DNA from 2 places in the Sporosarcina sp. P29 genome. Region 1 is predicted to be linked to the other one. Evidence: predicted binding sites of a transcription regulator. Region 1 holds the regulator's gene; the other holds the start of a gene.

Region 1 (12,373 bases):
GGTGTAGAAGGTGCTGTAGTGGAGATAGAAGGCGGTAAAGTACTGAAGTATGAAGCGGGAGCATTACGAAAAGGCACAGATTTTCTTATACAACATTTATTTTTTAATACGCCCGCACGTTTGAAATATATGAAAACGATTCAGACGGAACTTGGACATACGATAGATTTATTGAATCGATTAGCATTAAGTCATCCTGACATTTCCTTTTCGTTAACTCACGATCATCATAAAGTTCTTAGAACATCGGGTTCAGGAGACTTATTACGGGTATTATCAGATATATACGGTGTAGGAGTTGCCCGTAAGATGATCCCGTTTCAAAAGGAAGATGCTGATTTTAAGGTGAAGGGTTTTATTACACTTCCTGAGATGACACGCGCATCTAAAAATTATATTTCACTTCTGATGAATGGCCGTTGGATTAAAAGCTATGCAGGAACGCAAGCAGCTATTGATGCGATGCATACGTACTTACCTATAGGAAGGTTTCCGATTGCAGTTATTGATATTACAGCAGATCCTATTTTGACAGATGTCAACGTTCATCCTGCGAAGCGTCATATCCGTATTAGTAAAGAAGGAGAATTACTTTCTTTGATAAAGGCAGCAATTAGAGAGGCAATTCAAGGAGTCACTATAATTCCTGACGCGGTAAAGAAAGAGAAGCCTGTTAAAAGAGACTCGCAACAGCAGACAATTTGGACACCTTCTTATCGTCGGCCGGAAGTAGCGGTTCCATTAGAAGGACAAGAAGTACAGTCTTCCATTGCGCCTGTGGAAGCGCCTATTAGAGAGCAAGCTACACCGGTCTTTCCAGAAGCTGTTTTTGAACCGCAAGAAGAACCCATGCCGCAAGAGCCTACTGTCTATGAGCAGCAACAGCAGGAAATGAATCATTTTCCTTCCATTGCACCGATCGGACAAGTTCATGGAACATATATAGTGGCGCAAAATGAAGACGGATTTTATTTGATCGATCAGCACGCTGCGCAAGAACGAATCAAATATGAATACTTCAAAGTGAAGCTTGGACAAGTGGATGCTGGTGAACGGCAGCAATTGCTCTTACCACTAGTTTTTCATTACTCAGCTGATGAGCAAGTAAAGATTGAAGAGTGTAAAGATGCACTGGAAGAAGTCGGTGTGTTTTTGGAAGCATTCGGTCCAGCGACGTATACCGTGAAAGAGTATCCTTCATGGTTCCCTGAAGGACAAGCTACCTCGATCATAGAAGAAATGATTGAGCAAGTACTCGAGAAACGCAAAGTCGATGTCGAGAAACTGCGTGAGGAAAGTGCCATTATGATGAGTTGTAAAAAATCGATCAAAGCAAATTATTACTTAAGACAAGAAGACATGGAACAATTACTGACTGATCTAGGTGCATGTCATAATCCTTATACATGTCCGCATGGTCGTCCAGTATTGATCCATTTTACAACGTATGAATTAGAGAAAATGTTTAAACGAGTGATGTAACAGAGCACATCAGAGAGGAGCGATTTTATGTTTTCTACATTAGAAAGATCAAGCAGAATTCAGGACTTGAGAAACTTTTCATTCGATGTTTTAGTTGTCGGTGGAGGGATTACAGGTGCCGGAATCGCATTGGATGCGGCTGCAAGAGGATTTTCGGTTGCCCTAGTTGATATGCAAGATTTTGCGGCGGGAACATCTAGCCGTTCAACTAAACTGATACATGGCGGTTTACGCTATTTAAAACAACTAGAAGTGAAAATAGTGGCAGAAACGGGAAAAGAACGGGAAATTGTCTTCCGTAACTCTCGTAACATTACCAAATCAAGACCGATGCTATTGCCGATTTATCAAAAAGGAACGTATGGCAAGTATTCCACTTCTGTCGGGCTTCTCGCCTACGACCTACTGGCGGGTGTAAAGCCGGCAGAACGACGGGAAATGTTGACGAAAGAAGAAACAGCTGAACTTGAACCATTACTGAAAAAGGAACGCTTAAAAGGTGGCGGGTATTATGTGGAGTATCAAACCGATGATGCGCGCTTGACGATTGAAGTACTGAAGAAAGCGGCAGAAAAAGGCGCACTTTGCTTGAATTATATGAAGTGCGAACAATTCAACTTTGAGAAAGATCGAATCGTTGGAGCAGTATTAAGTGATCAACTAACCGGTGAACGATTTTCCGTAGGGGCTTCTATGGTGATCAACGCATCTGGTCCGTGGGTAGATGAGTTGCAGCAGAAAATTAGCAGCAAACATACGAAACAATTGCATATTACGAAAGGTGTCCATATCGTAGTAGATCAATCTATCTTCCCGTTGCAACAAGCAATCTATTTTGATAACTCGGATGGTCGTATGTTATTTGCTATTCCACGGGATAATAAAACGTATATAGGAACGACTGATACATTTTATACCGAGGATAAACAGCATCCTATAGCGACCGAAGAGGATATACATTATATTATCGATGCGGTTAGTGAGATATTCCCAAGCATTCATCTTCAACGTCAACATGTAGAATCTACGTGGGCAGGAATTCGTCCATTGATTGCACAAGAAGGTAAGGACGCCTCTGAAATCTCACGAAGAGATGAAGTGTGGGAAACAGTTCCTGGATTGCTGACGATTGCAGGAGGGAAGTTAACAGGCTACCGTCAGATGGCGGAAGTCGTAGTGGATCGAATTAGTGAACAGCTAGTAAAGCCATCTATCAAGCGATGTGAAACGAAGGATATCCCCGTTTCAGGAAGTGATTTCATAGACGATGAAGCGTTGAAGCAATTTATTGACCTACAAGCGGAAAGAGCACCTAAATTCGGCTTAACTCCACAGCAAGGAGCGCGTCTTGCTTCATTTTACGGAAGAAATAGTGATGAAGTTTTCCAATTAGCCCACTCGATTTCAGCAGAAGAGAACAATTTGCCGATAAGTTTACGCGCAGAGATCTTATATGGAATTCATCATGAAATGGTCACAACGCCAAGCGATTTCTTTATCCGCAGAAAAGGTGATTTATATTTCCAAATCGATGTTGTAGAAACATTAGCGACACAAGTAACCGACTATATGGCAAAGTTGTTGCAGTATACAGACAGTGAGAAAGCCACTCATGAAAACGATTTGCAAAATGCGATTGCGGAAGCGAAGGGAAGTGTAAGTTCATGACAGACCAATGGATAGCAATGCGTGACGGGACAAAAGTGTATGGGACAAGTTATACACCGGAGACTGAGCCGATTGGCCGTGTGCACATCATTCATGGATTAGCAGAACATAGCGGACGCTATAAAAGATTCGCACAGTACTTGCAGTCGCAAGGGTATGTCGTGACGTTGCATGACCAAAGGGGACACGGTAAGACAGCTATAGAAAATGGGCATGTTTACGGCTATATAGGTGAGTCTGCTACATTCGACCAATTGGTAGATGATGCATTCGAAGTGAATCAATGTTATCAACTACAATACCCGGAACTTCCCGTTGTACTACTCGGTCATAGCATGGGTTCATTCGTTGCTAGGCGCTATATCCAGCTTTATAGTCAGACGATTAGTCAAGTGATCTTATCGGGCACTGGTTCTAATTCTGAGTTCACTGCACATGCTGCGATTGCGTTGGCTGCGTATAGGGAAGATAAGTTCCCTAAAGAGCAACCGGATGTGTTTTTGAACAACTTGGTCTTCGGCAATTATTCGAAACAATTTCCTGATGAAGGTGAATTTGCTTGGCTATCGCGCGATGTAGAAAGCGTGGCTGATTACGAAGAGGATGAGGCATGTGGTTTCGTACCGACTGCTCAACTATTTCGTGTGTTGCTTGAAGGAATGAATTCAATGGAAGTGCCTGAATTTTTGTTGAATATTCCGAATGAACTACCGATTTTATTATTCTCAGGTACAGATGATTTAGTAGGAGACCGCGCTAAAGGTGTGTGGAAAGTAGCCAAACAATTCGACAAAGCGAAACAACAGCAAGTTACTGTTCAGCTCTATGAAGGCGGAAGGCACGAGATGCTTCAGGAAACCAACTACAAACAAGTGTATATGACTATCGTAGAATGGATGAAACGACATGAACTTACCCGTTGATGTACTAGCAGTAGTAGGACCGACTGCTTCAGGGAAAACAGCGCTTAGCATAGCCCTGGCAAAATTGTTTAATGGAGAAATCATTAATGGAGATGCTATGCAAGTATATAAAGAATTGGATATCGGCACAGCAAAGATTCATCGTTCTGAAATGCAAGGAATTCCACACCATTTCTTTGATGTAAAAGAACCAACAGAATCGTTTTCCGTAGCGGAATATCAACTAGCGGTGAGACAATGGATAGCGGATATTCAATCTCGTGGAAAACTACCTATTATTGTTGGTGGCAGTGGAATGTATGTTCAGTCCGTTTTGTTTGATTATCGATTTACAGAACAAGCCGCCGACCCTGAAGTGCGAGCGCGCATAGAACGGGAACTTGAACTAGAAGGCGCAGATGTCTTGCACGCGAAACTTGCAGAATTAGATGCGAAAAGTGCGGAGAAAATCCATCCGAATAATCATAGACGTCTAGTGCGTGCGCTAGAGATCCTTGAAGTGACGGGTCAAACAAAGCAAGACCATGAACAGCAACAAGGAAATCAGCCGATGTATCATTCTGTAATTATTGGTCTGGATCTTCCCCGTGAACTACTCTATGAACGAATCGATATGCGTGTGGAACAAATGGTTCAAGCGGGTTTGTTTACAGAAGTACAGCAACTCTGGAATAAAGGGATTCGGCACACTCAATCTGTACAAGCGATAGGTTATAAAGAACTGATTTCCTATTTTGACGGACAATTAACAAAAGAGCAGGCAATAGAAGCGGTAATGAAAAACACACGTAATTATGCAAAAAGGCAGCTGACCTACTTTCGTAATAAATTGCCTGTCCAGTGGGTAGATGCTAATCAGTCGGGGGAAGAAGTTTTTCAAACAACCTGTAAGATAATAAAGGATTTTCAGAAGTGAGTATGGAATAACTAAATAACAGGGACGAGGAGGCAATCGAATGGCACAAGGAAATATGCAAGATACGTTTTTGAATTCTTTACGGAAGAACAACACATTCGTGACAATCTTTTTACTAAATGGTTTTCAACTAAAGGGTCTAATCAAGTCGTATGATAATTATACGGTTCTATTGGAAACAGACGGTAAGCAACAGCTTATTTATAAGCATGCGATTTCTACGTATGCCCCTGCAAAACCAGTTATTTTAAAAGACGAACTATAAACAGGCGCTTGCCTGTTTTTTTGTTGTCTTTCATTTGGTATATACACTTCATCTGGTAAAATAGAATATGACAAAATGAAATGAGGTACTACACATGCAAATAACACCCATAAATGATGAATTACTGATTAAATCACAAGAAGCGGAGGAACTAATTGCTCCGTACGTGAAGACAGTAGAAGAAATTGCGTTTTTTAACCAAAGAAAAGTCTTACAAGCATTCAAAAAAAATCAGGTAAGCGACTTTCATTTATCCGGCTCTACAGGTTATGGTTATGATGACAGTGGCCGTGATGTATTGGAACAAGTATACTCAGATGTATTCGGAGCGGAAGACTGTCTTGTCAGAAATCAAATTATCTCAGGCACGCATGCCATTACAATTAGCTTGTTTGGGATATTGCGTCCGGGTGATGAACTTCTTTATATTACGGGTAAACCATACGATACGTTGGAGTCTATCATTTCCGGCAATGGCAAAGATACGGGTTCACTAGAGGACTTTCACATTTCTTATCAGCATATTGATTTGAAAGAGGATGGCTCTGTTGATTATGAGAAAGCCAAAGTGACGATTTCATCGAAGACGAAAGTCGTAGCAATCCAACGTTCGAAAGGTTATTCAAGCAATCCATCATTCAGAATCCATGAAATTGAAGCGATTATTAAGGAAATCCGTAAAATCAAAGAAGATGTCGTGATATTTGTAGATAATTGCTATGGAGAATTTGTGGAAATGAAAGAGCCCGTAGAAGTTGGAGCAGATCTGATGGCAGGATCGCTCATCAAAAATCCAGGCGGCGGACTTGCCAGAACAGGTGGATACATAGCAGGTAAGAAAGACTTGGTTGAGAAGTGTGCATATCGAATGACTTCTCCAGGCCTTGGAGCTGAGGCAGGAGCCTCACTAGATACGTTACTTGAGATGTACCAAGGATTCTTCTTAGCCCCACACGTAGTAAGTCAAGCGGTCAAAGGCGCGCTATTCACATCGGCATTTTTCGGTAGCTTTGGTATGGATACCACACCGCATTACAGTGAGCTTCGAACGGATTTAATCCAATCAGTGAATTTTTTAAACGCCGAACAAATGATTGCATTCTGTCAGATGATCCAGCAAAACTCACCAATTAATGCTCAATATGCACCGGAGCCATCCTATATGCCCGGTTATGCCGATGACGTCATAATGGCAGCGGGTACGTTTATTCAAGGCTCCAGTATCGAATTGACAGCTGACGGCCCAATTAGACCACCCTACACAGCATATATTCAAGGTGGATTGACCTATGAGCATGTAAAATCCGCAGTACTAGATTCTATGGAACAATTGCTTGAAAAGAAGTTGGTATAAAAAAAGTGTATCGAGAACCTATTAAGGTTTCTCGATACACTTTTTTGTTGATTAATGAATCATACGGAAAACACCAATCACTTTTCCTAAAATAGAAACTTGATCTACAATGATTGGCTCCATAGAGGAGTTTTCTGGTTGGAGTCGGAAATAGTCTTTCTCTTTAAAGAAACGTTTAACTGTCGCTTCGTCTTCTTCTGTCATAGCTACAACGATTTCACCATTACTTGCGGAGTGGGTTTGTCTGACAATCACACGGTCTCCGTTTAAGATGCCAGCTTCAATCATACTATCTCCTACAATCTCTAACATGAAGATTTCATCCTCTGATGAACCGAATGTATCCGGCAATGGGAAGTACTCTTCGATATTTTCAATTGTCGTAATTGGATTACCAGCTGTAACTTTACCAATCAATGGCACATGCATAACGCCACTCTTTAACTCGTCCAGTCCTTCAGGATCCAAAATTTCAATGGCACGAGGTTTTGTCGGATCCCGGCGTATAAAACCTTTACTTTCGAGCCGTGATAAGTGACCGTGAACCGTGGAACTTGATGCAAGACCGACAGCTTCCCCAATTTCACGAACGGAAGGGGGGTAACCTTTTAAACGCACTTCATCTTTTATGAAAGCAAGTATTTCTTCTTGTCTCTTTGATATTTTCTTCAACAGATTCACCTCTTCTACTAGTTTGCGAGCAATGGAATACTGAACCACTATTTTGAATATAGTATAACATGTGTTCGATTAGTAATCAAACAAAGGTTCTAATTTTGCTTGACATGGAATCATATGTTCTCTTATAATTAAGAACAGGTATTCCGAACGTGCATTCTAAATGCGCAAATTAGAGGAGGAGTTATTATGGAATTTGTTAAAGAATTTATTAAAAACAATTATTATTTCGCTGTATTATTAATAGTATGTGTGTCATTTGCCTGGGTTCAATTCGATAAAATAGCCGTGGAAGATCACTATATGGAAATCGTTGTTAATGAAGGAGATACACTATGGCAACTGGCTTCTAACTACTCAGAAGATATACCAACCACTCATTGGATCGAACAGGTACGTTCATTAAATGAATTGCCTACCGATCAAATCGTTTCAGGTGAATTACTGCGTGTGCCTGTTAAAATTAATAAACAAACAGATATCCGGGTGGCTGAAATAGGAGTGGGAACTAAATGACAGAAAAGACGTGTGTAATATACTGCCGAGTGAGTACAGAAAAAGAAACACAAGAGCAGTCTATTGTAAGGCAGCAGGAAGAACTAGAAAAGTTAGCTACTGAGTTATCCTATGATTGTGTTGGAATTTACACAGATCGGCAGAGTGGGTATGATATGGATCGTGAAGGCCTTCTATCCATGTTGGATCAAATCCAAAATGGTTTAGTGGATGCAGTATTCATTCAAGATGAGACACGATTAGGTCGAGGGAATGCAAGGGTCGCGATATTGCATGTAATTGCAAAAAGTGAAACGGCTGTGATTACCAATCATTCAAACGGTACAATAGAACTGAATGAAATGGATTCCATGTTACTAGAAATTCTCGCAATCGTAGAGGAATATCAACGTAAACTACATAATGCAAAAATACGTAGAGGGATGAAGCGTGCTGTTGACAGAGGCTATGATCCATCAAAGAATCTGCGGAATATTGATCAGGGACCGGGGCGTGAAAGACTTGAACTACCAATAGAAGAAATTGTCTCGCTTCGCAACAAAGGTCTCACATACGAAGAAATTGCAACGGTATTGAATGGACTTGGCCATGCTGTCAGTAAAGCGACGGTTCATAGAAGATATAAAGAGTTTATTGCACAAGAACACTAATAGGTTGCACTTTTCCTTCAGGTTGTTTACATTTTATTAAACGACTAACTTATGGAGGGTTTTAAAGATGCTATCAGAAAAGAAAATAAAACGTATTAATGAATTGGCGAATAAAAAGAAAACAACAGGATTATCGATCGAGGAGGCAAAAGAACAGACGCGGTTGAGAAAGGAATACTTGGAATCATTCCGTTCAAGCATGCGTGAAACAATCGAATCGGTCAAAGTAGTAGATCCTGAAGGAAATGATGTAACACCTGAAAAAGTTAAACTAGCGCGAGCGAATCAAAAGCCGCTAAATTGATGATAGGTAAAGGATTAACATTGTAATTAACTCTAGAATTGACTACACTAGAGAAGGAATATGTACTATAAAACACTCATATGAGACAGGACGGAAAGGATGTACAGCATGACCGAAAAAATCGATCAACTGGCAATAACGACAATCCGAACATTATCAATCGATGCAATTGAAAAAGCAAATTCTGGTCACCCGGGATTACCGATGGGCGCAGCACCGATGGCGTATACACTATGGACACAACATTTACACCATAATCCATCAAACCCACAATGGTTCAATCGTGACCGTTTTGTACTTTCAGCAGGACACGGCTCCATGTTACTTTACAGCTTGTTGCACTTAAGTGGCTACGGTTTGACTATTGATGACTTAAAGAACTTCAGACAATGGGATTCAAAGACACCTGGACATCCGGAGTATGGACACACTGCAGGAGTTGAAGCGACAACAGGACCACTTGGACAAGGGATTGGTATGTCCGTTGGTATGGCAATGGCTGAAAAACATCTTGCGGCAACGTATAACAAGCCCGGTTTCGATATTGTCGATCACTACACATATGCACTTTGCGGTGATGGAGATTTGATGGAAGGTGTGGCGGCAGAAGCAATTTCTATGGCAGGCCACCTTCAATTGAATAAACTGATCGTGCTATATGATAGTAACGATATTTCTTTAGATGGCGATTTAGATATGTCGTTCTCTGAAAACATTAGAAAACGCTTTGAATCATATGGCTGGAACTATGCACGCGTAGAAGATGGCAATGATACAAAATCTGTTTCAGATGCAATTGAAAAAGCAAAAGGCAATACAGGAGGACCGACAATCATTGAAGTGAAAACTGTCATTGGTTACGGATCACCAAATAAGTCTGGTAAAGCAGATGCACACGGTGCACCGTTAGGTGAAGATGAAATGGCGCTTACGAAAGAGTATTACAAGTGGACATTTGAAGAAGACTTCTACGTTCCAGAAGAAGTTTATGACCGTTTTAATTCAGCAACAGATCAACTGGGTGTTCAATCAGAGAATCAATGGAATGAACTATTCGCAAGCTACGAAAACGAACATAAAGAATTGGCAACACAGTTTAAATTAGCGATGGCAAACGAACTTCCAACTGATTTAAAAGAACAAATGCCAGTTTATGAAGCAGGTGCTTCTGTAGCGACTCGTTCAGCATCTGGTGAGTCAATCAATGCATTAGCGAAAGCAGTTCCGGCATTATTTGGTGGTAGCGCGGACCTTGCGGGTTCAAACAAGACAACGATTAAAAATGCAGGTGATTTCACTGCAGACGACTATGCGGGCCGTAATATATGGTTTGGTGTTCGTGAATTCGCTATGGGGACTGCTCTAAACGGCATGACTCTTCACGGCGGAGTGAAAGTATTTGGTGGAACATTCTTCGTGTTTAGTGATTATGTACGTCCTGCTATTCGATTGTCTGCATTAATGGGCTTACCCGTAACATATGTATTCACACATGATAGCGTAGCGGTCGGAGAAGACGGACCTACTCATGAACCAGTTGAGCAATTGGCTTCATTACGTGCAATGCCTGGATTGTCTATCATCCGTCCTGCTGACGGAAATGAAACATCTGCAGCATGGCATATAGCTGCTACTTCAAAAGACACACCAACTGTCTTAGTCTTGTCTAGACAAAACCTTGAAGTATTGCCTAAATCACAAGAACTAGCGATGGAATATGTACCAAAAGGTGCGTATGTCATATCACCTGCTTCTAAAGAGCAAGCAGATGGTTTACTGCTTGCAAGCGGCTCGGAAGTAAGTCTTGCAGTTGAAGCGCAGAAAGCTCTTAAAGAACAAGGTATCGACGTCGCTGTCGTCTCCATGCCTTCATGGGATCTATTTGAGAAACAGGATCAAGCGTACAAAGATTCTGTTCTTCCAAAGAACATCAAGAAGAGAGTAGCGATTGAGATGGGAGCTTCCCTTGGCTGGCATAAATACTCAGGCGATGAAGGAACTGTCATGGCAATTGATACATTTGGTGCAAGTGCGCCAGGCGACTTAGTCATTGAAAAGTATGGCTTTACTGTAGAAAATGTTGTAAGAGAAATGACAAATCTATTAAATAACTAAGCATACGCAACACACGGCTCTTTCTATCAAAGAGCCGTGTGTTTTTTTGCGCAGCTTTACGACAATAATAGTGATGAAGTTTTCCGCAAACTGACACGATTTACTGAGGACAAGTTCTATGATAGACAGTAGGAGGTGTTCGTTATGAGGAAGTATGAAATTTTCAAGATCAAGTCAGCGTATCAGTCCTTCATAATGGGACGTGAACGATTATTATTTGAGCTGCTAACAGTAGGTCCTTCTACGAATTATCAAGAAATTGAATATTTATGTGATCGGTTAAATCAAAGAGAACTAGATACTATTATTCAGAATAACTTGGCAAAAAGTTTTGATGAATTGGATTCATATCATAATGAATATCGATTGACACACTTAATCAAGGGAGAAGTATTCATCAAAATGGGTACGCACAGTATACAGGTGTATTGCCAAGGGTCACGCATGTTGGATTTAGATTTATTTGTAGCACTATCCACTTCAACTGATCGTTTTTTTGCGGTGATGAATGAACAGCAAGAATGCGGCTGGCTCAAACCACTTAAACACTCTGAACGCATGATACTAGAAAATTCGATGATGTAAAAACTTCCGCACAATTTGCGTACAGTCATTGCTATTCACTGCTGCTATGTTGTATAATCCTTCTTGGTAGTATGTAATCGAACTATTTTTATGAGGGGGGTTTGGCAGTAATGACTTTATGGATAGCAATTTTATTGATCGTCGTCGCTTTGATCGGCGGAGTAGCTCTCGGCTTTTTCATAGCACGTAAATATATGATGAATTATTTGAAGGACAATCCGCCAATTAATGAACAAATGTTACGTATGATGATGATGCAAATGGGACAGAAACCTTCACAAAAGAAAATTAACCAAATGATGGCTCAGATGAGCAAGGTTCAAGACAAGCCAGCTAAAAAAAAATAAGTAAAACTCCGTGAATAGCAGAATTGCTAACACGGAGCTTTTTTATTTTCTATTGTATAGCATTATCAAGAATATAAACGAAAACGACTGAGGAATGTTTGAACCGTTTGCAGATATTCATCTGGATTGTCATTATATGATTTAGCGTGAGCACCTTTTGCGAAAAGCTTCATCATTTTATCGCCTTCTTTTAATTCGTATAACTCTTCCGTCATTTGAGGCAAAATGAATGTGTCTTCCATGCTATGAATGAATAATACGGGTTTATCAATAAACTTCATCACTTCGCGGGGGGAAACAGCTGCAGAAGTATAACCATCACGAATCTTCAAAAACAAATTGGCGATTCGCAAGCTCATTGAGGTCTTAAAAGGCATCTCTGTACGAATGATATGCAATAGTTGCTCTGAGAAATCAGAAAATGGACAATCAGATATATAGAAATCCGCCTCATCTTCATACGTACCTGCGTACAACAGCGTAGTGGCAGCTCCCATAGATTCTCCATGGATGCCAATTAAAGCGCGCTTACCTACACGTTCACGAACAGCTGTCACAACTTCTTTTAAG
Region 2 (12,373 bases), on a different contig from region 1:
GGAAGAGTACGACAATCAAACATATTATCGGTGTCATGAATCCGCTTGAAGGAATTATCAAAATTGACGGTGCGACGTTTAGTGATAAGGAACATTACCGCCAATCATTCAGTTATATTCCAGAGACGCCCGTGTTATACGAAGAACTTACATTACAAGAACATTTGGAACTGACTGCGATGGCATACGGTTTGGACAAGCAACAATTTGAAATACGTACCGAACAATTGCTGAAAGAATTCCGTATGGAAAAACGCTTAAAGTGGTTTCCAGCTCACTTTTCTAAAGGTATGCGACAGAAAGTCATGATCATGTGTGCTTTCCTAGTCGAACCTAAATTATATATTATCGATGAGCCATTCGTCGGATTGGATCCTCTAGCGATTCGCGCATTGCTAGACCAAATTATTGAACGAAAAAATGCGGGGGCTTCTATTTTGATGTCCACCCACGTATTGGCGACGGCTGAGAAGTATTGTGATCGCATTATCTTGTTGCACGAAGGCCGGGTGCGTGCGAATGGTACAATGGACGACTTGCGTAAGACGTTCGGGCGACCGGATGCCACACTCGATGACTTATATATCGCAATGACTGAGGAAACTGACCATGAACAACATGCATGAGATATGGGGACAACGGTTCTTCCATTACGTTAATGAACTACAGAAATATATGCGCTATGTATTCACTGGACATTTGGCTATCGTCTTCATGTTTGCCATTGGAGCGGGGGGCTATGCGTATAGTGAATGGCTAAAAGAAGTGCCCGTTACATTCCCTTCAGTTTTCATCGTATCTATCGTCATTGCACTCTTATTAATGAAAGCGGCACCGACTACGTTACTAAAGCCGGCAGATATCGTTTTTTTCCTGCCATTAGAAAATCAATTGCCGAGCTATATGAAACGTTCGATCACTTGGTCGACATTTTCACAACTTCCCTTACCACTAATTGCTATGGTCGTTGCTTTGCCGTTATTAAAAGCAACAGAAGTGGGAACAGGAACGGATTATCTTCTCATTATGTTACTAATCATCGTGTTTAAAGGGCTATTTGTAGGGACTGAATACAGTGTTCGTATTGCGAAGCATAACTTCGTTTGGCTGGATCGTGTGTTACGACTCGTTTTAACATTTCTAACGATTCACTTCGCTCTTACGTGGAGTACGGTTGCAATCTTTATCGGAATTCTGATTGCTATGCTCTATGCGAAGTTTTGGGATAAGAAAGCGGAGCATTTTCCATTTCCGTATGAGCAGTTTATTGAACTGGAACAAAATCGTATGATGCGTTTCTATCGATTTGCGAATTACTTCACGGAAGTACCGCATTTGGTTGGTTCAGTGAGTAAGCGGAGCTGGTTGAAGATTGCTATGAAACGGTCTACATTCAAGCGCAAGGATGTACAAAACTACTTAATCGTACGTACATTTATTCGTACAGATGATACATTTTGGTTGTGGGTTAGATTAACGGCACTGTCTGCGTTGGGTGCGTTCTTAATACCGTTACCAATTGTATCGTTCATTTTTGTAGGAGCTCTAGCGTTTGCGACAGCTGTTCAGTTGATATTGGCGCTTGAAGGTGGCGTCGAGTTCACGATGGATCTGCTATTCCCTGAAGAACAGGAAAAATCGCAAATCAAAGCGGTTCGTTTGTTAGTAAGAAAACTGATTTGGCTACAAGCAATTATTCTATTACTGGCGGCATTACCTTTGTATGGACTAAGTATTACACCTCTCTTGATTGCGGCGATCGCACTCATTGTCGGTGAGGCAACGATCCGATTAACTAAAGAGCAAGTAAAAGAAATATGATGTTCGTCCAGAGTGAAGTAGAACTACTGCTAGTATTGTAATTCCTATCACAGAATTGTCTGAATATATGTACCTAGTAAAAATTCCTCTAATTATATTAAAGTAATTCAAAAGTTCGAATAGTTAGACTAGTGGTTGCAATTTGTATTCTATTGCATATATAATTACTAAAAGGTATCAGGGGTGAGAGAGATGAACAATAACAACTCATATGCTGAATTTTTGAAAGCGGTAGGTAACAATGGCACTTCTCTCCAAGCGGAAAAGTTGCTGAACGAAATCTATTGGGATCTGTTTCTACAACACATTCACTGGGAACAAACACAATCGCGAATCATGCTGTTGATTGACGATGCGCTGGATCAAAATGACAAAGAAGCATTCGACCTGTATACACAACAATTAATCGACATTTCACAAGAACATGGTTATGAACTAAAAACAAAATAATGTATTCATAGGCACTGCTAGGGCAAAATCCTGGCAGTGTTTTTTTATTGCATAGAATAACCTCGCTGTGAGTTTCTTTCACAAAGTACAAGGGTACAATAAAGTACATAGAGAGTTAGCTTAAAACGTACGTTCGTTATTTCTTTAGAAAAAACACTGGTTGTGGTAAAATAGAAGGACAGGTGTTTAAGAAGAGGAGTGGAACCATTTGAACGAAACATTTCAATTGCAGGCACCATATACGCCACAAGGAGATCAGCCAAAAGCGATCGACAGCCTTGTTAACGGTATTAAAGAAGGCAAGAAGCATCAAACGTTACTGGGTGCAACGGGGACAGGTAAAACATTCACGGTTTCCAATGTGCTGACAGAAATTAATAAACCTACACTGGTCATTGCCCACAATAAAACGTTGGCTGGCCAATTATATAGCGAGTTCAAAGAGTTTTTTCCAGATAATGCGGTAGAATACTTCGTCAGCTTCTACGATTTTTATCAACCAGAAGCATATGTTCCACAGACGGATACATTCATTGAAAAGGATTCATCGATCAATGATGAAATCGATAAACTTCGCCACTCCGCAACGAGTGCATTATTCGAACGGAACGACGTCTTGATTGTAGCATCCGTGTCATGTATTTACGGTCTAGGTTCGCCAGAAGAATATAATGACATGGTTTTTTCATTACGCAAAGGAATGGAAATACCGCGTAATCAACTATTACGCACGCTAGTGGACATTCAGTATGAGCGCAATGATATCAATTTCACGCGTGGTACATTCCGTGTCAGAGGCGATGTAGTCGAAGTCTTTCCGGTAGCTCGTGACGAGCGTTGTATACGTCTTGAGTTTTTTGGAGATGAAATCGAACGGATTCGGGAAGTGGATGCCTTAACAGGAGAAGTCATCGGCGATCGTGATCACGTGGCTATTTTCCCAGGATCCCACTTCGTTACCCGCGAAGAGAAGTTACTTAAAGCGATTGAAAATATTGAAATCGAGTTAGAAGAACAGCTTAAATACTTACGTGATAATGATAAATTATTAGAAGCGCAGCGGCTAGAACAACGGACGCGTTATGATCTAGAAATGATGCGGGAGATGGGCTTTTGTTCTGGAATCGAGAACTATTCTAGACATTTGACGTTGCGTGAAGCCGGGGCAACTCCATATACGTTGCTGGATTATTTCCCTGACGACTTTTTGATTGTAGTAGATGAAAGTCACGTCTCCTTGCCACAGATTCGTGGAATGTACAACGGGGACCAGGCACGTAAAAAAGTATTGGTGGAACATGGTTTCCGCTTACCATCGGCATTGGACAACCGTCCATTGATGTTTGAAGAATTTGAAAAGCATGTTCGGCAGGCAATGTATATTTCAGCCACGCCAGGTCCTTATGAAATTGAGCATACAGACGAAATGGTAGAACAGATTATACGTCCTACAGGATTACTTGATCCAATCATTGAAGTGCGTCCTATTGAAGGACAAATTGACGATTTATTGGATGAAATACATCTTCGAATCGAGCGAAATGAACGTGTATTAATAACAACTCTAACGAAAAAAATGTCAGAAGACTTGACGGATTATTTAAAAGATATCGGAATTAAAGTTCAGTACCTCCATTCTGACGTGAAGACTCTAGAACGGACAGAAATTATCCGTGAGTTGCGTGTCGGAACGTACGATGTATTAATCGGAATCAACTTACTGCGTGAAGGAATTGATATTCCCGAAGTTTCATTGGTCACGATTTTGGATGCGGATAAAGAAGGATTCTTGCGTTCGGAACGTGCGTTAATCCAGACAATTGGACGTGCGGCACGTAACTCAGAAGGACGCGTTATTATGTACGCGGATAAAATGACAGATTCCATGAAGAAAGCTATTGATGAAACGGAACGTCGTCGTGAAATTCAAAAAGCATATAATGAAAAACATGGTGTAACACCAACGACCATCGTTAAGCCGATACGCGAATTGATCCGTGCCACTCAAGTGGCTGAAGAAACGGAATCGTATTTGCAAAAGGTGACGAATGGCAAGAAGCTTTCCAAAGACGAGAAAAGCATATTGCTAACCAAATTGGAAAAAGAAATGAAAGACGCAGCAAAAGCTTTAGACTTCGAAAGAGCTGCAGAGTTACGAGATACCGTATTAGAACTGAAAGCAGAAAGGTAGAGTCCGCATGAAAAATAAAGAACTTGTAATACAGGGAGCGAGAGCGAATAACCTAAAAGACATTACGGTGAAGATTCCACGCGACAAGCTAGTGGTGCTTACGGGTTTATCGGGCTCAGGAAAATCTTCACTAGCTTTTGATACGATCTACGCGGAAGGGCAGCGCCGCTATGTGGAATCATTATCTGCATATGCGCGTCAGTTCCTTGGACAAATGGATAAACCAGATGTGGATTCTATAGAAGGATTGTCGCCGGCTATTTCTATTGACCAGAAGACAACGAGTAAAAATCCACGGTCTACTGTAGGAACGGTGACGGAAATCTACGACTACTTGCGTTTACTTTATGCAAGAGTCGGGAAACCGCATTGTCCGTTTCATGGCATTGAAATCTCTACGCAGACGATTCAGCAGATGGTGGATCGTGTAATCCAGTTACCAGAGCGTACTCGAATTCAAATTTTGGCACCTATTATTTCAGAACGTAAAGGGACACATGCCAAATTATTTGAAGATATTAAAAGACAAGGCTATGTACGGGTACGAGTAAATGGTGAGACAATTGATTTAGACGATAACATCGATTTGGATAAAAATAAAAAGCATACAATTGAAATCGTCATTGACCGAATCGTCATGAAAGAAGGCGTAGAAACACGTCTAAGTGACTCATTGGAATCTGCGTTACGATTAGCAGACGGTAATGTTCTTGTCGATGTGATTGGTAAAGAAGAACTGTTTTTCAGTGAACATCACGCATGTCCTATTTGTGGGTTTTCTATTGGCGAACTAGAACCGCGTATGTTTTCATTTAACAGTCCGTTCGGTGCATGTCCTGAATGTGATGGACTTGGCATGAAACTCGAAGTGGATCCAGATTTAGTCATTCCAAATAGTGACCTAACCTTAAAAGAACACGCTATTGCCCCTTGGGAGCCAACGAGTTCGCAATATTATCCAGAACTTCTGAAGACGATTGCCAAGCATTATAAAATTCCAATGGATGTACCGGTTAGAGAACTAGCTGACTCAGATATTGAAAAACTGATGCTAGGATCGAAAAAAGAGAAGATTCGTTTCCGCTATACAAACGAATTCGGAAACACACGCGATAGCGATATTTATTTCGAAGGTGTCTTGCGCAACGTCGAACGTCGTTATCATGAGACATCATCAGACTATATACGTGAGCAGATGGGTAAATATATGACGGAGAAGTCATGTCCCACTTGTACAGGCTACCGCCTAAAACCCGAATCGCTTTCGGTTTTAGTGAACGGAGAGCATATCGGGAAGATCACGGAACGTTCGATTGTTGAAACGACGAAATTCTTTGACCAATTAATTCTATCTGAGAAGGACACACAAATTGCAGACATGGTCTTGAAGGAAATCCAAGAACGTTTAGGTTTCTTAGTGAACGTCGGTCTCGATTACTTAAATTTATCTCGTTCAGCAGGAACATTATCAGGTGGAGAGGCACAGCGTATACGACTGGCTACACAAATCGGATCTCGTTTGACAGGTGTTCTGTATATTCTCGATGAACCTTCAATTGGACTTCATCAGCGAGATAATGATCGATTAATTGGCACGCTTCAAAGCATGCGAGATATCGGAAATACGTTAATTGTTGTAGAACATGACGAGGACACGATGATGGCCGCAGACTATTTAATTGATATCGGTCCTGGTGCTGGCGTGGCAGGTGGAGAAGTGGTAGCTGCAGGTACTCCTGCGAAAGTGATGAAAAACAAGAAGTCGCTGACCGGTCAATATTTGAGCGGGAAGAAATTCATTCCACTACCGATTGAACGCAGGTCACGTGATGAGCGCAGCATTATCGTTAAAGGCGCTTCAGAGAATAACTTGAAGCATATTGATGCAGAATTCCCACTCGGTCAATTTATCGCAGTTACAGGAGTTTCCGGTTCAGGTAAAAGTACGTTGGTCAATGATATTTTGCATAAAACATTGGCCCAGAAATTGAATCGATCCAAACAAAGACCTGGAAAATTCGATAGTATTAGTGGTGTGGAACATTTGGAGAAGATTATCGATATCGATCAATCACCAATCGGCCGTACACCGCGTTCCAACCCAGCTACGTATACAGGCGTCTTTGATGATATACGCGATGTTTTTGCGATGACGAATGAAGCGAAAGTTCGCGGCTATAAAAAAGGTCGCTTTAGTTTTAACGTCAAGGGAGGACGGTGTGAAGCATGCCGTGGAGATGGAATCATCAAAATCGAAATGCATTTCCTTCCGGATGTATATGTACCGTGCGAAGTATGTCACGGTAAACGTTATAACCGTGAAACACTTGAAGTGAAGTATAAAGGAAAGAATATTGCAGACGTACTGGAAATGACAGTAGAATATGCGGTCGTATTTTTCGAAAACATCCCGAAAATCCATCGTAAATTGCAGACGATCGTCGATGTAGGCTTAGGCTATGTACAATTAGGTCAACCAGCAACGACACTGTCAGGTGGAGAAGCCCAACGTGTGAAATTGGCTTCTGAATTGCATAAACGGTCCATGGGTAAATCGTTTTATATTTTGGACGAGCCGACAACAGGTTTGCACGTACATGATATAGCTAAGTTACTTGAAGTTCTTCAACGTCTAGTTGATGGAGGGAACACAGTTCTCGTTATTGAGCATAATTTGGATGTCATTAAGACTGTCGATTATATTATCGATATCGGTCCGGAAGGCGGAGACAAAGGCGGAGAAATTGTTGCGACGGGTACACCCGAAGCGATAGCAGAAGTCAAAGAATCCTATACGGGTAAATATTTGAAGACCATCCTAGAAAGAGATCGAAATCGGATGAAAGAACAAATAAAAAAAGTAGTAAAGAAATAGAAAATGAAACTTTTGTTCCGCAGAACCGTATAAATAGATAGCTACTGAAAAGATTGTTCAAAACAAGGAGGAATCTGGAAATGCAAAATGAACGCATACGAATACTAACGATGCTTGAAGAAGGTAAAATCACAGCTGATGAAGCATTGAAATTACTGGAAGCCATGGGTAAAGAATCTGAGCAAGGAACAGCGGAAGAGAGCTCTTCAGCTGATGCTTTCTTCGAAGATATCCGCAAAGAATTCGTCTCAGCAGGTGACCGCTTCATGCAATTTATGGATACGGCAGTACACCGTGTGAAAGAATTCGATTTCGAAGCACCATTCAGCAAATCTGTTTCCTTTACACATACAGAAAGTAAGTCCGTAGAAGATATTGAAGAAATCATCATCCATATCGATCACGGTACTGTGGAAATTCATCCTTCAGATACTGAGGAAATCACGGCGAAGTTCTCTGTAAAGCATTTCAATCATGATTCTGAAGCAGGTGCACTCAGCCAGTTCCTAGAAAAGTTATTGTTCGTAAAAGACGGCAATAAGTTGCGCATCGGAAGCGACTTGAAGATGCTGCAAGTCAACCTACATCTGTACGTACCGACTACAGCGCCGTATAGTAAACTTTCTGTCCGTCTATTGAACGGCGGATGTTCTGTTGAAGGCGTGGACTTTAAAGATCTGCGTATTAGAACGGCAAATGGTAAAATTGAATGTGCCGATATTAAATTTGATGAAGCGGAGCTAGAGACTGCAAACGGTATGGTCCGTTTGTTGAAAGTTACTGGCGAAAAGCTAGAAGCCGAAACATTAAATGGTCGTGTCTATGTAGATGGCGCGGTGAATGATGTAGACGCAAAATCCTTAAATGGAAACGTGACGTTGACAACTTCTTCTGCTGATGCAAAAAAATTAGAAGCGAAGTCAATCAGCGGTACGGTTGAAATTTACTTCCCATCTACTATAGGTGTTAAGGGAGAGATTACTTCCAACATGGGTAAGCTTGACTTGCAATTGAAAGACGTATCACGTGTGGAAGAACAAGAACAGTTCTTGCACCGTACGATCCGCTTTAGCAAGAACGTTGAAGACTCAATGAAAGAGCCGTTGCACATCACGGGAGAGTCCAAGACAGGCACTGTCATGGTTCGCTATAACTCTGTCGATATGGGTTAATCACATAATCAAACACCTGCACTGCCATTTGTGGCGGTGCAGGTGTTTTTTGGTTTTTTTGATTGTTTGAATGAAGCGGGAGGATTTGCTTGTGCCGCTCAATAAATCATGTAAGTGCTCATTGTTGCTGCGTTTTCGCTCTATTGAGAGAGTTGTCCGCTCTATCGTGGTCCGTATCCGCTCAAACTTACGGGGGAAGCGATCAATCCTGCCGCTTACCCGCTCATTACACTCTGCTCCTAGAGGTCAATCGCCTGTGCCGCTCAATAAATCGTGTAGGTGCTCATTGTTGCTGCGTGACCGCTCTATGAGGATGGATGTCCGCTCTATCGTGGTCCGTATCCGCTCAAACTTACGGGTTAAGCGATCAATCTCGCCGCTTACCCGCTCATTACACACTGCTCCTAGAGGTCAATCGCCTGTGCCGCTCAATAATTCGTGTAAGTGCTCATTGTTGCTGCGTTTTCGCTCTATGAGGGTGGATGTCCGCTCTATCGTGGTCCGTGAGCGCTCATACTTACGGGTAATGCGATCAATCCTGCCGCTTACCCGCTCATTACACACTGCTCCTAGAGGTCAATCGCCTGTGCCGCTCAATAATTCGTGTAAGTGCTCATTGTTGCTGCGTGATCGCTCTATGAGGGTGGATGTCCGCTCTATCGTGGTCCGTATCCGCTCATACTTACGGGATAAGCGATCAATCCTGCCACGCAACCGCTCAATGCCCCCACATCTCAGTCAAAACAAAACAACCCCTCCCAATTCATCTCCCATACTCCCAACACAAAATCCCAAAAGCGATAGCTCGTGCGCATTGGCGTTGATAGGCTTTGCTTTGCAATAACGCGGCCTCTGTCTGATTCGACATGAAGCCGCACTCTACTAGAATTGCAGGCATATTCGTGTCACGTAAGACAGCGAAATCGGCCTTTTTCACGCCGCGATCGGGACGCAGGCAAGCAGAGATCAAGGATTTCTGCACGGCAGAAGCGAGCACTGCGGAACTTTGGCTTGCTTGTGGATAAATATAGGTCTCAATTCCTTGTGCGGTGTGCCAGCCGTTGCCGAATGCATTTGCGTGGATTGAGACAAATGCATCTGCTTTCATTCGATTAGCTGAAGTCGTTCGTTCGCTTAATGGCACGTCACGAGAAGACGCGTGTGTATACTTTACTGTCAGGCCTTCTTTCGTTAAAAACTCTCCGACGAGTGCGGCTACTGCCGCATTAAAATAATACTCGCGAAGCTTTCCATCAGGTGTTCGTTTACCGGGTGTATCTGGGCCGTGACCCGCATCAAGAATGATTAGTGTCAATTCTGTCCACTCTCCTTTATCCTCTATATAGAGAAGACTTTTGAAAAGGATACAAAAAGGGAATATAGATCAAGAAGTAATCCATTTCTTTTCGTTACCTTCATGTTAAAATAGGTTGGAATGATTTGTACATAAGCACAGGAAATGATGATACGGCAAGAAACTGTCAGAATACGTACATCGTAGCAGAGAGTGAGGGATTTCATGGGTGAATTAACAGTAGAAGATATTATGAATCGTTTCGGATTGGAATTGATTGCTGGACACGAGGGCATTCATAAGCAAGTCCTAATGAGTGATATTTCACGGCCTGGCCTTGAGATGGCTGGTTATTTTGATTATTATCCTGCGGAGCGTGTGCAGTTGATTGGGCGTAAGGAGATGTCCTTCCTTGAAACATTGCCTGCCATTACGCGAAGAAAGCGTTTGGAGCGACTTTGCTCGGTCGATACGCCGGCATTCATTATTGCTCATGGCGAAGAAGGTCCGAAAGAGTTGAGCCAGTTAGCAGAGGAGAAAAACATTCCGGTGCTGCGGACAGATTATAAGACTACGCAGTTCTCAGGCATGCTGACGAATTACTTGGTTGGACAACTCGCTCCGATGACGACTGTTCATGGTGTGCTAGTGGATGTGTATGGTGTCGGAGTATTAATCACGGGTGGTAGCGGAGTAGGGAAAAGTGAAACGGCGTTAGAACTCATTAAAAAAGGGCATAGACTTGTAGCGGATGATTCGGTCGAGATTCGACAAGTATCCGATAACATCTTAATCGGAACGTCACCGAAACTATTGAAACATATGTTGGAAATTCGCGGTGTCGGTATTATCGATTTGATGACGTTGTTTGGTGCAAGTTCCGTGAAAGATGATAAGCGTGTATTGTTAGCGGTCGATTTAGAAATTTGGGATGATAAGAAGCACTATGATCGTCTCGGAATCGATGAAGAGAAAGTAGAAATTCTCGATTCGCAAATTACGAAATTGTCCGTTCCTGTACGACCTGGGCGGAATATCGCAGTCATCATTGAAGTAGCGGCGATGGATTATCGAATGAAGCGTCTTGGAATTAATGCTGCAGAGGAATTTACCAAGCGTTTGGATCAAGCGATCGCAGACAATGCGGAACTATTAGAAGAAGAGGGGCGCGACTAAGTGAATGTTTCCATGCTAGCGATTAACCCCGTCGCGATCAGTATTGGCAGCTTAGAAGTTCGCTGGTACGGTATTTTGATTGCGCTCGGAATTATTTTAGGATTTATGATTGTGCAAAGAGAAATGCTGAAGCGGGGAATGCACCCCGACTTACTCACGGATATGCTCATTTGGGCAATTCCTATTTCTATCATCAGTGCACGAATTTACTATGTTATTTTCACGTGGGACTATTATCGTGATCATCCAGACCAAATCATTCAAATTTGGAATGGTGGAATAGCGATCCATGGTGCCTTGATCGGTGCGGTCATTACAGCTGTGATTTTCTGTAAGAAGCGCGGCGTGTCATTTTGGAAAGTGGCAGATATTACAGCACCGGGCTTATTAATTGGACAAATTATCGGACGCTGGGGAAATTTCATGAACCAGGAAGCGCATGGCGGACCGGTTTCAGAAGCGTTTAAAGAAAGTACGATCATTCCTGACTGGATTATGAATCAAATGACGATTGATGGGATCACGTATCATCCGACATTCTTGTATGAGTCGTTATGGAATGTGGTCGGACTCATTTTGATTTTAGTAATCCGAAGAATGCTGAAGATGAAACGTGGAGAAGTTTTCTTGTTTTATGTCATCTGGTATTCAATCGGCCGATTCTTCATTGAAGGGATGCGGACGGATAGTCTGTACGTCATCGGCAGTTTACGTGCTGCGCAGTTAGTATCTGTAGCAGGAGTTGTCATAGGGATCGCCATCTTGTTGTATCGCAGATATATAATGAAAGTGAAAGAGAACTATGATGACAAACAAAAATAATATCGCATTATCTAGTACGTTGAAAAATGGTTTACAAGTGGGATTAAAAACAACGTGGTCGCTCGGTAAAATTATTTTCCCTATTACGTTGCTTGTAACCATTTTGCAGTTTACACCTATCTTACCTTGGCTTGTGCAATTGGTTGAACCTATTATGCATCTTTTTGGCTTGCGCGGTGAAGCAGCTGTGCCCATCGTGCTTGGCAATGCATTAAATTTATATGCTGGAATTGCCGGCATCATTTCATTAGAATTAACGGTTAAAGAAGTATTTATCATTGCTATGATGATCAGTTTTGCGCATAATTTGTTCATTGAGACAGCTGTCGCCATAAAAGTAGGCGTCAAACTTTGGACAGTGCTTGTCGTTCGACTCGGATTGGCTGTGCTTGCTGGAGTTTTGATCAATGTATTTTGGACAGGCGGCAATGAAATCGCGCAATACGGTTTAACGCCACAAGCGGAAGTTGTGCCAGAAGGCTTTGTGCAGATTTTCTTGCTCGGACTTGAAAAGGCGGCATTTGGCGTCTTGCAGCTGGCATTGATTGTCATTCCATTAATGTTGTTTGTGC

Evidence for each region. Region 1 encodes LexA, which represses DNA repair genes until DNA is damaged. Its sites were predicted from a motif close to CGAACATATGTTCG; they were not measured.
Region 2: a site for LexA is predicted at 2,394-2,407, ahead of uvrB (excinuclease ABC subunit UvrB). Genes of this name have one in related genera too.

The regions. Positions count from the first base shown of each region.
Region 1 covers NZ_PDYX01000003.1:257,728-270,100, forward strand. The annotation lists gene mutL (DNA mismatch repair endonuclease MutL) at 1-1,482, shown strand, start outside; gene CSV68_RS04870 (glycerol-3-phosphate dehydrogenase/oxidase) at 1,510-3,150, shown strand; gene CSV68_RS04875 (alpha/beta hydrolase) at 3,147-4,073, shown strand; gene miaA (tRNA (adenosine(37)-N6)-dimethylallyltransferase MiaA) at 4,057-4,989, shown strand; gene hfq (RNA chaperone Hfq) at 5,030-5,254, shown strand; gene CSV68_RS04890 (methionine gamma-lyase family protein) at 5,349-6,608, shown strand; gene lexA (transcriptional repressor LexA) at 6,660-7,280, opposite strand; gene yneA (cell division suppressor protein YneA) at 7,476-7,802, shown strand; gene CSV68_RS04905 (YneB family resolvase-like protein) at 7,799-8,452, shown strand; gene CSV68_RS04910 (DUF896 domain-containing protein) at 8,520-8,756, shown strand; gene tkt (transketolase) at 8,865-10,871, shown strand; gene sirA (sporulation inhibitor of replication protein SirA) at 11,016-11,456, shown strand; gene CSV68_RS04925 (YneF family protein) at 11,567-11,803, shown strand; gene CSV68_RS04930 (alpha/beta hydrolase) at 11,869-12,373, opposite strand, start outside.
Region 2 covers NZ_PDYX01000021.1:29,701-42,073, reverse strand. The annotation lists gene CSV68_RS14115 (ABC transporter ATP-binding protein) at 1-626, shown strand, start outside; gene CSV68_RS14110 (ABC transporter permease) at 610-1,821, shown strand; gene CSV68_RS14105 (IDEAL domain-containing protein) at 2,014-2,271, shown strand; gene uvrB (excinuclease ABC subunit UvrB) at 2,480-4,462, shown strand; gene uvrA (excinuclease ABC subunit UvrA) at 4,470-7,337, shown strand; gene CSV68_RS14090 (DUF4097 family beta strand repeat-containing protein) at 7,418-8,509, shown strand; gene CSV68_RS14085 (N-acetylmuramoyl-L-alanine amidase) at 9,273-9,824, opposite strand; gene hprK (HPr(Ser) kinase/phosphatase) at 10,029-10,979, shown strand; gene lgt (prolipoprotein diacylglyceryl transferase) at 10,980-11,801, shown strand; gene CSV68_RS14070 (nucleoside recognition domain-containing protein) at 11,785-12,373, shown strand, end outside.